DNA from 3 places in the Gottfriedia acidiceleris genome. Region 3 is predicted to be linked to each of the others. Evidence: a T-box and tRNA genes for the amino acid it is inferred to sense, from the RefSeq annotation. Region 3 holds a T-box; the other regions hold tRNA genes.
The links. A T-box is a leader RNA that pairs with one kind of tRNA and senses whether it is charged. The one in region 3 lies ahead of tyrS (tyrosine--tRNA ligase), so its partner is inferred to be a tRNA-Tyr.
Positions count from the first base shown of each region.

Region 1: it has a tRNA-Tyr gene. The T-box ahead of tyrS (tyrosine--tRNA ligase) is inferred to sense a tRNA for this amino acid. The anticodon was not compared.
Region 2: it has a tRNA-Tyr gene. The T-box ahead of tyrS (tyrosine--tRNA ligase) is inferred to sense a tRNA for this amino acid. The anticodon was not compared.

Region 1 is NZ_CP096034.1:4,053,562-4,058,178, reverse strand. It holds rRNA gene MY490_RS19225 (23S ribosomal RNA) at 1-1,581, shown strand, start outside; rRNA gene rrf (5S ribosomal RNA) at 1,702-1,817, shown strand; tRNA gene MY490_RS19215 (tRNA-Asn) at 1,828-1,902, shown strand; tRNA gene MY490_RS19210 (tRNA-Ser) at 1,907-1,998, shown strand; tRNA gene MY490_RS19205 (tRNA-Glu) at 2,022-2,096, shown strand; tRNA gene MY490_RS19200 (tRNA-Val) at 2,106-2,181, shown strand; tRNA gene MY490_RS19195 (tRNA-Met) at 2,359-2,435, shown strand; tRNA gene MY490_RS19190 (tRNA-Asp) at 2,439-2,514, shown strand; tRNA gene MY490_RS19185 (tRNA-Phe) at 2,523-2,598, shown strand; tRNA gene MY490_RS19180 (tRNA-Thr) at 2,842-2,914, shown strand; tRNA gene MY490_RS19175 (tRNA-Tyr) at 2,925-3,009, shown strand; tRNA gene MY490_RS19170 (tRNA-Trp) at 3,015-3,088, shown strand; tRNA gene MY490_RS19165 (tRNA-His) at 3,104-3,179, shown strand; tRNA gene MY490_RS19160 (tRNA-Gln) at 3,259-3,333, shown strand; tRNA gene MY490_RS19155 (tRNA-Gly) at 3,339-3,413, shown strand; tRNA gene MY490_RS19150 (tRNA-Cys) at 3,419-3,489, shown strand; tRNA gene MY490_RS19145 (tRNA-Leu) at 3,504-3,587, shown strand; tRNA gene MY490_RS19140 (tRNA-Leu) at 3,681-3,763, shown strand; gene MY490_RS19135 (hypothetical protein) at 3,999-4,295, opposite strand.
Region 2 is NZ_CP096034.1:175,523-180,139, reverse strand. It holds gene MY490_RS01010 (IS1182 family transposase) at 1-194, opposite strand, end outside; gene rocF (arginase) at 478-1,377, opposite strand; tRNA gene MY490_RS01000 (tRNA-Ala) at 1,619-1,694, opposite strand; tRNA gene MY490_RS00995 (tRNA-Gly) at 1,715-1,789, opposite strand; tRNA gene MY490_RS00990 (tRNA-Lys) at 1,806-1,878, opposite strand; tRNA gene MY490_RS00985 (tRNA-Gln) at 1,909-1,983, opposite strand; tRNA gene MY490_RS00980 (tRNA-Tyr) at 1,992-2,076, opposite strand; tRNA gene MY490_RS00975 (tRNA-Val) at 2,095-2,170, opposite strand; tRNA gene MY490_RS00970 (tRNA-Glu) at 2,181-2,255, opposite strand; tRNA gene MY490_RS00965 (tRNA-Thr) at 2,272-2,344, opposite strand; tRNA gene MY490_RS00960 (tRNA-Asn) at 2,358-2,432, opposite strand; rRNA gene rrf (5S ribosomal RNA) at 2,444-2,559, opposite strand; rRNA gene MY490_RS00950 (23S ribosomal RNA) at 2,680-4,617, opposite strand, start outside.
Region 3 is NZ_CP096034.1:912,892-917,508, forward strand. It holds gene acsA (acetate--CoA ligase) at 1-479, shown strand, start outside; gene MY490_RS04305 (TPM domain-containing protein) at 522-1,247, opposite strand; gene MY490_RS04310 (LemA family protein) at 1,244-1,819, opposite strand; T-box leader at 2,007-2,237, shown strand; gene tyrS (tyrosine--tRNA ligase) at 2,304-3,560, shown strand; T-box leader at 3,565-3,809, shown strand; gene MY490_RS04320 (GNAT family N-acetyltransferase) at 3,991-4,452, shown strand; gene nhaC (Na+/H+ antiporter NhaC) at 4,472-4,617, shown strand, end outside.

The DNA of each region.
Region 1 (4,617 bases), 1.5 Mb from region 3:
TCCTGGGGAAGGCTCGTCCTCCCAGGGTTAGTCAGGACCTAAGCCGAGGCCGAAAGGCGTAGGCGATGGACAACAGGTTGATATTCCTGTACCACCTCATTTCCGTTTGAGCAATGGAGGGACGCAGAAAGATAGGGTAAGCGCGCTGCTGGATATGCGCGTCCAAGCAATTAGGCTGATGTGTAGGCAAATCCGCACATCATAAGGCTGAGTTGTGATGGCGAGGGAAATATAGTACCGAAGTTCCTGATTCTACGCTGCCAAGAAAAGCTTCTAGCGAGGAAATAGGTGCCTGTACCGCAAACCGACACAGGTAGGCGAGGAGAGAATCCTAAGGTGAGCGAGAGAACTATGGTTAAGGAACTCGGCAAAATGACCCCGTAACTTCGGGAGAAGGGGTGCTCTTTTGGGTGTATGCCCGGGAGAGCCGCAGTGAAAAGGCCCAAGCGACTGTTTAGCAAAAACACAGGTCTCTGCGAAGCCGCAAGGCGAAGTATAGGGGCTGACGCCTGCCCGGTGCTGGAAGGTTAAGAGGAGGGGTTATCCCTTACGGGAGAAGCTCTGAATTGAAGCCCCAGTAAACGGCGGCCGTAACTATAACGGTCCTAAGGTAGCGAAATTCCTTGTCGGGTAAGTTCCGACCCGCACGAAAGGCGTAACGATTTGGGCACTGTCTCAACCATAGACTCGGTGAAATTATAGTACCTGTGAAGATGCAGGTTACCCGCGACAGGACGGAAAGACCCCGTGGAGCTTTACTGCAGCTTGATATTGAATTTTGGTACAGCTTGTACAGGATAGGTAGGAGCCTGAGAAGCCGGAGCGCTAGCTTCGGTGGAGGCGTCGGTGGGATACTACCCTGGCTGTATTGAAATTCTAACCTAGAGCCGTGATCCGGCTCGGAGACAGTGTCAGGTGGGCAGTTTGACTGGGGCGGTCGCCTCCTAAAGAGTAACGGAGGCGCCCAAAGGTTCCCTCAGAATGGTTGGAAATCATTCGAAGAGTGTAAAGGCATAAGGGAGCTTGACTGCGAGACCTACAAGTCGAGCAGGGACGAAAGTCGGGCTTAGTGATCCGGTGGTTCCGCATGGAAGGGCCATCGCTCAACGGATAAAAGCTACCCCGGGGATAACAGGCTTATCTCCCCCAAGAGTCCACATCGACGGGGAGGTTTGGCACCTCGATGTCGGCTCATCGCATCCTGGGGCTGTAGTCGGTCCCAAGGGTTGGGCTGTTCGCCCATTAAAGCGGTACGCGAGCTGGGTTCAGAACGTCGTGAGACAGTTCGGTCCCTATCCGTCGTGGGCGCAGGAAATTTGAGAGGAGCTGTCCTTAGTACGAGAGGACCGGGATGGACACACCGCTGGTGTACCAGTTGTTCTGCCAAGAGCATGGCTGGGTAGCTATGTGTGGAAGGGATAAGTGCTGAAAGCATCTAAGCATGAAGCCCCCCTCAAGATGAGATTTCCCATAGCGTTAAGCTAGTAAGACCCCTGAGAGACGATCAGGTTGATAGGTCAGAGGTGGAAGCGTGGTGACACGTGGAGCTGACTGATACTAATCGGTCGAGGACTTAACTAACAAGTTTGATATTGACATTATCTAGTTTTGAGGGTGCAAAAATTATTATAAAAACTTTGAAAAAGTCATTGACTTTCAAATAAGATATGATATAATAGTTATTGTCCTTAAGGAATTGAATCAAGTGATGATAGCGAAGAGGTCACACCCGTTCCCATACCGAACACGGTAGTTAAGCTCTTCAGCGTCGATGGTAGTTGGGGGTTTCCCCCTGTGAGAGTAGAACGTCGCTTGGTTTATGATTATTCCGCAGTAGCTCAGTGGTAGAGCACTCGGCTGTTAACCGAGTGGTCGTAGGTTCGAACCCTACCTGCGGAGCCATTTTGGAGAGCTGTCCGAGTGGCCGAAGGAGCACGATTGGAAATCGTGTAGGCGGGTAACCCTGTCTCAAGGGTTCAAATCCCTTGCTCTCCGCCACATGTTTTCAGCACTATTATACTGGCCCGTTGGTCAAGCGGTTAAGACACCGCCCTTTCACGGCGGTAACACGGGTTCGAGTCCCGTACGGGTCACCATTTTATTACGGAGGATTAGCTCAGCTGGGAGAGCACCTGCCTTACAAGCAGGGGGTCGGCGGTTCGAGCCCGTCATCCTCCACCATCTAATTAAGTTTAATAAATATCTCTTATTATCGAGGGGTGGAGCACGAACGAATATGCTTCGAAGAAATTACTTCAGCATACCAATCGAGCTGCTACTTGCAATAACATCCTGAGATTGGGATGGTCTTAACGAAAATACAGTTCATGGATCTATAAAAAATAGTATCCACATTATCGCGGGGTGGAGCAGTCTGGTAGCTCGTCGGGCTCATAACCCGAAGGTCGCAGGTTCAAATCCTGTCCCCGCAACCAAATGGTCCCGTGGTGTAGCGGTTAACATGCCTGCCTGTCACGCAGGAGATCGCCGGTTCGATCCCGGTCGGGACCGCCATTTAAGATGGCTCGGTAGCTCAGTCGGTAGAGCAGAGGACTGAAAATCCTCGTGTCGGCGGTTCGATTCCGTCCCGAGCCACCATCTTAAAAGTTTATAAGTAAATTAACAAACTAATATAATTAATATTAAGCCGACTTAGCTCAATTGGTAGAGCACGAATGAATAAGCTTCGTAGCGAAACATCAGCGTACTTGTCGAAAAACACCTTGAATTATCTATATGAGACAAGGACGACTTTATGAAGATTACTACACCAATACCTAAGTTTGAGTGAAATGAATTATATAAGTAACTAACTAAACAAACTAATTTAATTAATATTAAGCCGACTTAGCTCAATTGGTAGAGCAACTGACTTGTAATCAGTAGGTTGGGGGTTCAAGTCCTCTAGTCGGCACTCTTTAACCGGAGGGGTAGCGAAGTGGCTAAACGCGGCGGACTGTAAATCCGCTCCCTGTGGGTTCGGCGGTTCGAATCCGTCCCCCTCCACCATTTATAGGGGCATAGTTTAACGGTAGAATAGAGGTCTCCAAAACCTTTGGTGTGGGTTCGATTCCTACTGCCCCTGCCAAACAATACAATAATGGCGGTCGTGGCGAAGTGGTTAACGCATCGGATTGTGGTTCCGACACTCGTGGGTTCGATTCCCATCGGTCGCCCCATTTAATTATTGTAACGATTACTAAAGAGTGTAATATAATTTATAGTAAATAGAATATAGTATATAAAGTTCTTAATTAATGGGCTATAGCCAAGCGGTAAGGCAACGGATTTTGATTCCGTCATGCCCTGGTTCGAATCCAGGTAGCCCAGCCATTTATGCGGAAGTAGTTCAGTGGTAGAATACAACCTTGCCAAGGTTGGGGTCGCGGGTTCGAGCCCCGTCTTCCGCTCCAAATATGGCGGTATAGCCAAGTGGTAAGGCAGAGGTCTGCAAAACCTTTATCATCGGTTCAAATCCGGTTACCGCCTTTTAGTTTACTTCTGCCGGGGTGGTGGAATGGCAGACACACAGGACTTAAAATCCTGCGGGGGTTGACCCCGTGCCGGTTCGAGTCCGGCCCTCGGTATCATTAAACCTCTTACTTTTGTAAGAGGTTTTTAATTACAGATTTGAATGGACAATTTGTCTTTCATATATTATAATTATTTTATAACTTTTTGGCGGTGTGGTGGAATGGCAGACACGCCTGACTCAAAATCAGGTATCTTCACGGATGTGCAGGTTCAAGTCCTGTCACCGCTATATTGAAATCTGAGAAGAGGATTTTGCAGAGATGCAGAATCCTTTTTTTGTTTAGAAAGAAAAGGGTAAAGAAAAGAATAGAATAGGCTTTTACATTCTTTATCTTCAACCAGCATTTAATAATTGTCTTCATTATGTATAACGATCATCATAAAGAAAGGCAACGACTATTCGACTATCATAATGTTCGCTGCCTTTCTAAATGTGGTTATTCCACATTTAGAAATACTATTCATTACATCTTTACATACTTACGTTTTTGCTTAGCAGTAAGCCAATCAAATTGTTTTGGTTTTCTTTTATTTGCTAAAGTAACTACTAAGCCTGTTGTTGCTATTAGTAGGCTTGCAGCAGCTACTTTAATCGTAAATTGTTTTGCATCTTTTAATTTCTCATTATTGTATCGATCAAGTTCCTTAAGAGTATCTTGTGTAAAATCAATCCTGTCGTTTGTTTCTTCAATCAAACTACAGACACCTTCGAAACTTTCGACCAAAGGATTTTTTTCTTCATTTACCAAAGGATCTGTCATAGTTACTCTCCTCCTATATTTAACCTATAAAGAAGAATTCTATGGAAAAATTCATAATACCTTCATTCAAATTTCTACAAATCTTTCAATATCCACTACAATTAGTTAATTATGATGAATATTGATCTTTTTCTTACCCACGTCATCCGCTATTTTTTATCTACTATAAATATTTTCTATTCTCAACCCTTTCATAAGTCATTCTCAACCCTTTCATAAGTCATTCTATAACCCTTTCGACAAAAAATGATTTTATTCTTGAATTTATGACATATTTATGATAAATTTAATTACAAGTTCATTAAAAACCTACTAAATACAT
Region 2 (4,617 bases), 740 kb from region 3:
AAATATTTGAACATACGAATAGGCGGCACTGCATTCCGGCCGTTATCAAGGCAATATTTATTTTTTAATTCTTCTAAAACAAACGTAAAATCTACTAATTCATTTATTTGACGAAGTATATTATCTTTCGGAACAATTAAATCGTATAAAGCCATGAAAGGACTGAGAGTAAAAGATTCTTGATTTGAGATCATTCGATACACCACCGTTACTTGATACAACAATTATACAAGAAAAAAGTGAAGGCTTCCTCGATGAAATCGAGAAAGCCTTCACTTTTTTTAATCACAAGGACTTTTTCAGTGGCCTCGGCTTGCCGAGGAGGCTCAGGTCTCGCCCCATGGAAAGCGAGCATCCTGTAATGGAAATCAACATCACTCTACTCCTTTTACGAAAATTTGATAATTAATTGACAAGTAGTTTTTCAACAGCATGCAAAAAAGCTAGCGAATGCTAGCTTTTTTATTTTTGAAATAATTAAAGTAACTTCTCACCTAATAATGAGCCTATTAATGCAACGGCTACGATTGCTGTTCTATTTCTTTCGTCTAAGATTGGATTAACTTCTACGAATTCAATTGAAGTAATGATATCAGCATCAGATAACATTTCCATCGCTAAGTGACCTTCTCTATAAGTGATACCTCCAGGAACAGGTGTACCTACTCCAGGAACGTGAATTGGATCTAGACCATCAAGATCTAAAGATAAGTGTACACCATCACAACCTTTTAAGTGGTCAATGCTTTCTTCCATTACTTTTGTCATTCCTAATTTATCAATTTCATGCATTGTATAAACTTTAATTCCTAGTTCTTTAATAATTGCTCTTTCGCCTTCATCAAGATCACGTGCGCCAATAATGATCACGTTCTCTGGTTTTACTTTAGGGAAGTATCCACCTATTTTCGTTAATAAATCGTGACCATGACCTAAAGAAACAGCTAATGACATACCATGAATATTACCAGAAGGTGATGTTTCAGCAGTATTTAAATCTCCATGTGCATCAAACCAAATTAATCCTAGATTATTATAATGTTTTGATACACCTGCTAATGTACCGATTGCGATACTATGATCACCGCCAAGTACTAGTGGCATTCTGTTTCTTTTAATAACTTCATCTACTTCAGCAGCAAGCTTTTCACATGTTTCTTTTACAGATTTTAAGTTCTTTAAATTATGTTCTGAATTATCTTCTATAACTGGTGTACGTTCTACTAAAATATCACCTAAGTCTTCTACTTGATAAGACATTCTTTCAATACGTTCGTGTAATTGTGCATATCTAATTGCACTTGGCCCCATATCTACTCCACGTCTAGTTTGTCCTAAATCTAGTGGTACTCCAATAATTGAAATATCTTTTAACATTTTTATTTCCCCCATCTATTGAAATTCATAAAAGAAAACGCTTACTTGTTTTTGAAAAAATATAATTTTTTGACTGTTAAAGTTATTAATTATATTAATAGTTTAAATCTTTTGAAACAAATGGGTCAACTCGACATTTTTTTGTATACATATGCATTTTTGGCTTTTGAGATACTATATCATATGATTATATACAACAAAAAACCTTAGTCATTTGACTAAGGTTTAACTTTATGTATATTGGTGGAGCCTAGCGGGATCGAACCGCTGACCTCCTGCGTGCAAGGCAGGCGCTCTCCCAGCTGAGCTAAGGCCCCACTATTTATGTATATGCGAATGGAGCGGAAGACGGGGCTCGAACCCGCGACCCCAACCTTGGCAAGGTTGTATTCTACCACTGAACTACTTCCGCACATAAAAAAAAAGAGTGAGCCATGAAGGATTCGAACCTTCGACCCTCTGATTAAAAGTCAGATGCTCTACCTACTGAGCTAATGGCTCGCAATAAAATTACGATAAAATAAAAAAAAATGGCTGGGCTACCTGGATTCGAACCAGGGCATGACGGAATCAAAATCCGTTGCCTTACCGCTTGGCTATAGCCCAACAATAAATGGTGGAGGGGGACGGATTCGAACCGCCGAACCCACAGGGAGCGGATTTACAGTCCGCCGCGTTTAGCCACTTCGCTACCCCTCCGGTATTTATTAAATTAAATGGTGGAGGATGACGGGCTCGAACCGCCGACCCCCTGCTTGTAAGGCAGGTGCTCTCCCAGCTGAGCTAATCCTCCGTAAAATAAATGGTGACCCGTACGGGACTCGAACCCGTGTTACCGCCGTGAAAGGGCGGTGTCTTAACCGCTTGACCAACGGGCCAGTACAATTTTTCCTAAGCTTCCAACCGGGCTCGAACCGGTGACCTCTTCCTTACCATGGAAGTACTCTGCCTGCTGAGCTATGGAAGCATTAAGTTGAAAATGGCTCCGCAGGTAGGGTTCGAACCTACGACCACTCGGTTAACAGCCGAGTGCTCTACCACTGAGCTACTGCGGAATAATCTTAAAACCAAGCGACGTTCTACTCTCACAGGGGGAAACCCCCAACTACCATCGACGCTGAAGAGCTTAACTGCCGTGTTCGGTATGGGAACGGGTGTGACCTCTTCGCTATCATCACTTGATTCATTTTCTTTAAGACATTAATTATTATATCAAATTTCTTTAAAAAGTCAATAACTTTTTGAAGTTTTTTATAATAATTTTTGTACCTTCAAAACTAGATAATGTCATCATCAAACTTGTTAGTTAAGTCCTCGACCGATTAGTATCAGTCAGCTCCACGTGTCACCACGCTTCCACCTCTGACCTATCAACCTGATCGTCTCTCAGGGGTCTTACTAGCTTAACGCTATGGGAAATCTCATCTTGAGGGGGGCTTCATGCTTAGATGCTTTCAGCACTTATCCCTTCCACACATAGCTACCCAGCCATGCTCTTGGCAGAACAACTGGTACACCAGCGGTGTGTCCATCCCGGTCCTCTCGTACTAAGGACAGCTCCTCTCAAATTTCCTGCGCCCACGACGGATAGGGACCGAACTGTCTCACGACGTTCTGAACCCAGCTCGCGTACCGCTTTAATGGGCGAACAGCCCAACCCTTGGGACCGACTACAGCCCCAGGATGCGATGAGCCGACATCGAGGTGCCAAACCTCCCCGTCGATGTGGACTCTTGGGGGAGATAAGCCTGTTATCCCCGGGGTAGCTTTTATCCGTTGAGCGATGGCCCTTCCATGCGGAACCACCGGATCACTAAGCCCGACTTTCGTCCCTGCTCGACTTGTAGGTCTCGCAGTCAAGCTCCCTTATGCCTTTACACTCTTCGAATGATTTCCAACCATTCTGAGGGAACCTTTGGGCGCCTCCGTTACTCTTTAGGAGGCGACCGCCCCAGTCAAACTGCCCACCTGACACTGTCTCCGAGCCGGATCACGGCTCTAGGTTAGAATTTCAATACAGCCAGGGTAGTATCCCACCGACGCCTCCACCGAAGCTAGCGCTCCGGCTTCTCAGGCTCCTACCTATCCTGTACAAGCTGTACCAAAATTCAATATCAAGCTGCAGTAAAGCTCCACGGGGTCTTTCCGTCCTGTCGCGGGTAACCTGCATCTTCACAGGTACTATAATTTCACCGAGTCTATGGTTGAGACAGTGCCCAAATCGTTACGCCTTTCGTGCGGGTCGGAACTTACCCGACAAGGAATTTCGCTACCTTAGGACCGTTATAGTTACGGCCGCCGTTTACTGGGGCTTCAATTCAGAGCTTCTCCCGTAAGGGATAACCCCTCCTCTTAACCTTCCAGCACCGGGCAGGCGTCAGCCCCTATACTTCGCCTTGCGGCTTCGCAGAGACCTGTGTTTTTGCTAAACAGTCGCTTGGGCCTTTTCACTGCGGCTCTCCCGGGCATACACCCAAAAGAGCACCCCTTCTCCCGAAGTTACGGGGTCATTTTGCCGAGTTCCTTAACCATAGTTCTCTCGCTCACCTTAGGATTCTCTCCTCGCCTACCTGTGTCGGTTTGCGGTACAGGCACCTATTTCCTCGCTAGAAGCTTTTCTTGGCAGCGTAGAATCAGGAACTTCGGTACTATATTTCCCTCGCCATCACAACTCAGCCTTATGATGTGCGGATTTGCCTACACATCAGCCTAATTGCTTGGACGCGCATATCCAGCAGCGCGCTTACCCTATCTTTCTGCGTCCCTCCATTGCTCAAACGGAAATGAGGTGGTACAGGAATATCAACCTGTTGTCCATCGCCTACGCCTTTCGGCCTCGGCTTAGGTCCTGACTAACCCTGGGAGGACGAGCCTTCCCCAGGAAACCTTAGGCATACGGTGGACGGGATTCTCACCCGTCTTTCGCTACTCATACCGGCATTCTCACTTCTAAGCGCTCCACCAGTCCTTACGATCTAGCTTCAACGCCCTTAGAACGCTCCCCTACCACTGATACCATACGGTATCAATCCGCAGCTTCGGTGATACGTTTAGCCCCGTTACATTTTCGGCGCAGAGTCACTCGACCAGTGAGCTATTACGCACTCTTTAAATGGTGGCTGCTTCTAAGCCAACATCCTGGTTGTCTAAGCAACTCCACATCCTTTTCCACTTAACGTATACTTTGGGACCTTAGCTGGCGGTCTGGGCTGTTTCCCTCTTGACCACGGATCTTATCAC
Region 3 (4,617 bases):
CGATGATGAACACAATTTGGAATAATGAAGCAAAATTCCAATCATATTTCTTAAATGATGAGTGGTATGTTTCAGGTGACTCAGCTTATATGGATGAAGATGGATATTTCTGGTTCCAAGGTCGAGTAGACGATGTCATTATGACTTCCGGTGAGAGAGTAGGTCCATTTGAAGTAGAAAGTAAGCTTGTCGAGCATCCTGCGATTGCAGAAGCTGGTGTAATCGGTATACCAGATCCTGTAAGAGGTGAAATTATTAAAGCGTTTGTTGCGCTAAGAGATGGTTATGTTGCTTCAGATGAATTGAAGGAAGAAATCCGTAACTTTGTAAAATTAGGACTAGCAGCTCATGCAGCACCTAGACAAATCGAATTCCGTGATAAATTACCAAAAACTCGAAGCGGAAAAATTATGCGAAGAGTATTAAAAGCATGGGAGTTAGACCTTCCAACTGGTGATTTATCAACGATGGAAGATTAATAATAAAAAACCATTGGAAAGATCCAATGGTTTTTTGTTGTTCTAAAATTTTCGATCGGAGCCACCGCCTCCGGAGCTTCCTCCGCCACCGCCTCTTGGACCACCGCCACCTGATGAGTTTAATAGTGCAGGTAATAAATTCAAAATGAAATAAGTAAGTACACCATTAAAGAACATCATATCAATGATGATGATCGCGATTACAATCGCAATGATGATAAATACTTTTAAATTGTCCCATAAATTGCTTGTTTTAGAATGACCAGTTTGTTCAGATCCATTTAAAATAACATTATAAAGTGATTTATATGTGTTTGTTATTGCAAGAGATTCTTCACCTTTTTTCAAATATGGAATAGCGCTCTGGTCCAGAATGTTACCGGATCTAATATCTGTTACAACTCCTTCTAAACCATATCCAACTTCGATTCTTATTTGTCTGTCTTTTTTAGCATATAACAAAAGAACTCCATTATTTTTCTCTTTATTACCTAAACCATATTTTCGAAACGCTGTATTAGCGTATTCTTTAATATCATATCCTTCCAGACTTGGGATTGTTAATACCGCAAGTTGAGCGGAGGTAGTGTCTTCTAACTTTTTCCCTAATTGAATTAGAGTTTGTGTATCTTCTCTGTTAAGAACATTTGCATAATCTTGTACATAAATGTCTCCTACTTGAGAAGGTACTTTAATTTCAGCATTTGCTCCTGTAGCAAATGAAAAAAGCAATCCTAATAGGAATATTGATGAGAGAAATTTTCTCATTTATTACCATCGCCACTGAAGTCAACCTCAGGAGTAGCTTTATCTTTTTCAGATACTTCAAAGTAATCCTTCTTCTCGAATCCAAAAGGTCCAGCTACTAGTACACCTGGGAATTTTTTGATTTTTTGGTTGTAAATAGTTACAGCATCATTATAATCTTTACGAGCAATAGCTAGTCGATTTTCAGTTCCTTCTAGGCTATCCATTAATGCTTGGAAGTTTTGATTTGATTTTAAATCAGGATAGTTTTCTACGACTACTAATAGACGACTTAGTGCGCCAGACAATTCTGCATCAGCTTTACTTTTATCAGCAGTCGTTTGAGCACCAGCTAATTTTGCGCGTGCATCTGTTACTGAAGCAATCACATCTTTCTCTTGTTTAGCATATCCTTTTACTGTATTTACTAAGTTTGGTATTAAATCTGAACGACGTTTTAGTTGGTTATCAACTTGCGACATTTTATTTGTTACATTTTCTTCTTGAGTCACAAAGCTATTATAGCTTCCGACACCCATAAAGATTAGAACGACTACAATAATTAAAGCAACCCATATTCCTTTATTCTTCAAGAAAAAACACTCCATTTCCAAAATATGTATTTTTAAAGATGTTAGTATTATTATTTAACCATATTATTTGATATAAAGCATTTTTATTCAAATATTGAATGACAATTTAAATAAAATTAATAAAAAATTAATTATCTATTTGACTTAAACGTTTTATTTATGATATAAATGTTTCATAACATTTCAATAGTGAGCGTTGAAAGGCTTAGTAGTGTGAATGGTTTTGGATCAGAGAGCTAATGGTTGGTGAGAATTAGCACAGACATTGACATGAATTACACCCTGGAGCATTCTTTTTCGATATTTGTTTAGTGCAAATTAGGATTAGAACGGTTAACAGCCGTTAATTGTAAGAGAGGTAGCTAGTTTATTAGCTACAACTAGGGTGGTACCGCGATTATAATTATTCGTCCCTACTGTTTATCAGTAGGGACTTTTTATTTTGTTCAAACGACGTATAGATCATAGAAGGGGTGGGCTAAAAATGGAAAATATCTTACAAGATTTAGAATTTCGTGGATTAATTAATCAAATGACAGATGAAGAAGGTCTACAAAAATTATTAAGCGAAGAATCTGTTTCATTATATTGTGGTTTTGACCCAACTGGTGATAGCTTACACATTGGTCACTTATTACCAGTGTTAATGTTAAAGAGATTCCAAGTTGCAGGTCATAAACCGATTGGTGTAGTAGGTGGAGCAACTGGAATGATCGGAGACCCTAGTGGTAAGAAGGCAGAACGTACGTTAAATACTGCTGATACAGTAAAGATGTTCAGTGAACGAATTCGTACACAATTATTACCATTTTTAAACTTCGAAGGTGAAAATGCTGCTAAAGTAGTTAATAACTTCGATTGGACAGGAGAATTAGATGTTATTACATTCCTACGTGACATCGGTAAAAACTTCGGATTAAACTACATGCTAGCTAAAGATTCAGTTGCATCTCGATTAGAAGCAGGTATTTCATTTACTGAATTTAGTTACATGATTTTACAATCATATGATTTCTTGAAATTATACCAAGATCATAACTGTAAATTGCAAATTGGTGGTAGTGACCAATGGGGTAATATTACAGCTGGTATGGAATTAATCCGTAAGACAGAAGAAGATTCAAAAGCTTTTGGTCTTACAGTACCTTTAGTAACAAAAGCTGATGGTTCTAAATTTGGTAAAACAGAAGGCGGAGCAGTTTGGTTAGATCCTGAGAAAACAACTCCATATGAATTCTACCAATTCTGGATTAATACAGATGACCGTGATGTAGTTAAATACTTGAAATACTTTACTTTCTTAACGAAAGAAGAAATTTTAGAGCTTGAGAAACAATTTAATGAAGCACCTGAACAACGTGTTGCTCAAAAAGCATTAGCTGCTGAAGTAACAAAACTAGTTCACGGTGAAGAAGCTCTTGATCAAGCGATTAAAATTACAGAAGCATTATTTAGTGGCTCTGTAAAAGAATTAACGGCAGCTGAAATCAAACAAGGTTTTAAAGACGTACCTTCATTTAATTTAAGTGAAGCGGAAAAAGGATTAGTAGACTTACTAGTTGAAGCAAAAATTTCTCCATCAAAACGTCAAGCACGTGAAGATGTACAAAACGGTGCAGTTTATGTAAATGGAGATCGTATACAGGACGTTGCAACTGTCTTAACTAAACAAGATGCAATTGAAGAGCAATTTATTATTATCCGTCGTGGTAAGAAGAAATACCACTTGATTACATTATAATATTGAATAAACAGTGAACGAAAAAGCAGTAGTTTGATTGGTAGTAGTTAAAGAGAGCGAGTGGTTGGTGAAAACTCGTCTACACAATCAAATGAATTACATTTCGGGAGTTTTCTTTTCGTAGTTAGTTGATCTAATGAAGGGAAGAACGTAAATCTACGTTACAGATTCGAGTGATAAGGAATTTTTCTTATATAAGCATTTATTTCTTATAACTAGGGTGGTAACGCGATCGAGGTCGTCCCTATATTTTATAGGGGGCCTCGATTTTTTATTGCAATTTAAGTGTATAAATTGGCAGCGATGATCCTTGCTCGACGTAGTAGCCAAATTTAGGAATAAAGTATAAGTGCAACTTCGTCTCTACCATCGCCCAAAAGGCTCGTCAATCAACGAGTTTTCTTTATCTATTTTTGAAAGGGTGAAAATTATGGAGATATTTGCAACGAAAGATTACCGAATATTGGCAAAACTTAATGAAGGTGTTCAAAACCTACATGCTGATTTATTTCCAGAGTTTTTTAAAGTTCATAATCCGGCTGAAATAACAGAGTTTTTCAAGAGTGTAGTTGATAAACCAGAGCATCATTTTTTCGTCGTTAAAGATGTCGGAGAATTAGTCGGCTATGCTTGGATTGAAATAAAAAATATTCCTGAAGGACCGATAAAAAAGGCTTTTCGATTAGGGTATGTTCATCAGATAAGTATTAATGAGGAAAAAAGAAATAAGGGATACGGTTCATTCTTAATCCATAAAATTGCTTCATTTGCTCGTGAGAATAATCTTTCTAGAATTGAGCTAGATTACTGGATCGACAATAAAAATGCAAAAAGCTTTTATGAGAAACTTGGGTTCGTAAAGTTTCGTGAACACGTATATATGGATGTATAAATAAGGGAGAGTATATAAAATGAAAAATATTGAATTAGGTGCGTTAATCGTACTGTTTGCAGTTATTATGTCTAGTTGTCTAGTTATATTAAAATCAGATCCACAAATTCCACTTCTTTTATGTGTTGTTTGTTTAGCAGTATTTGGATTATTTAAAGGATTTAA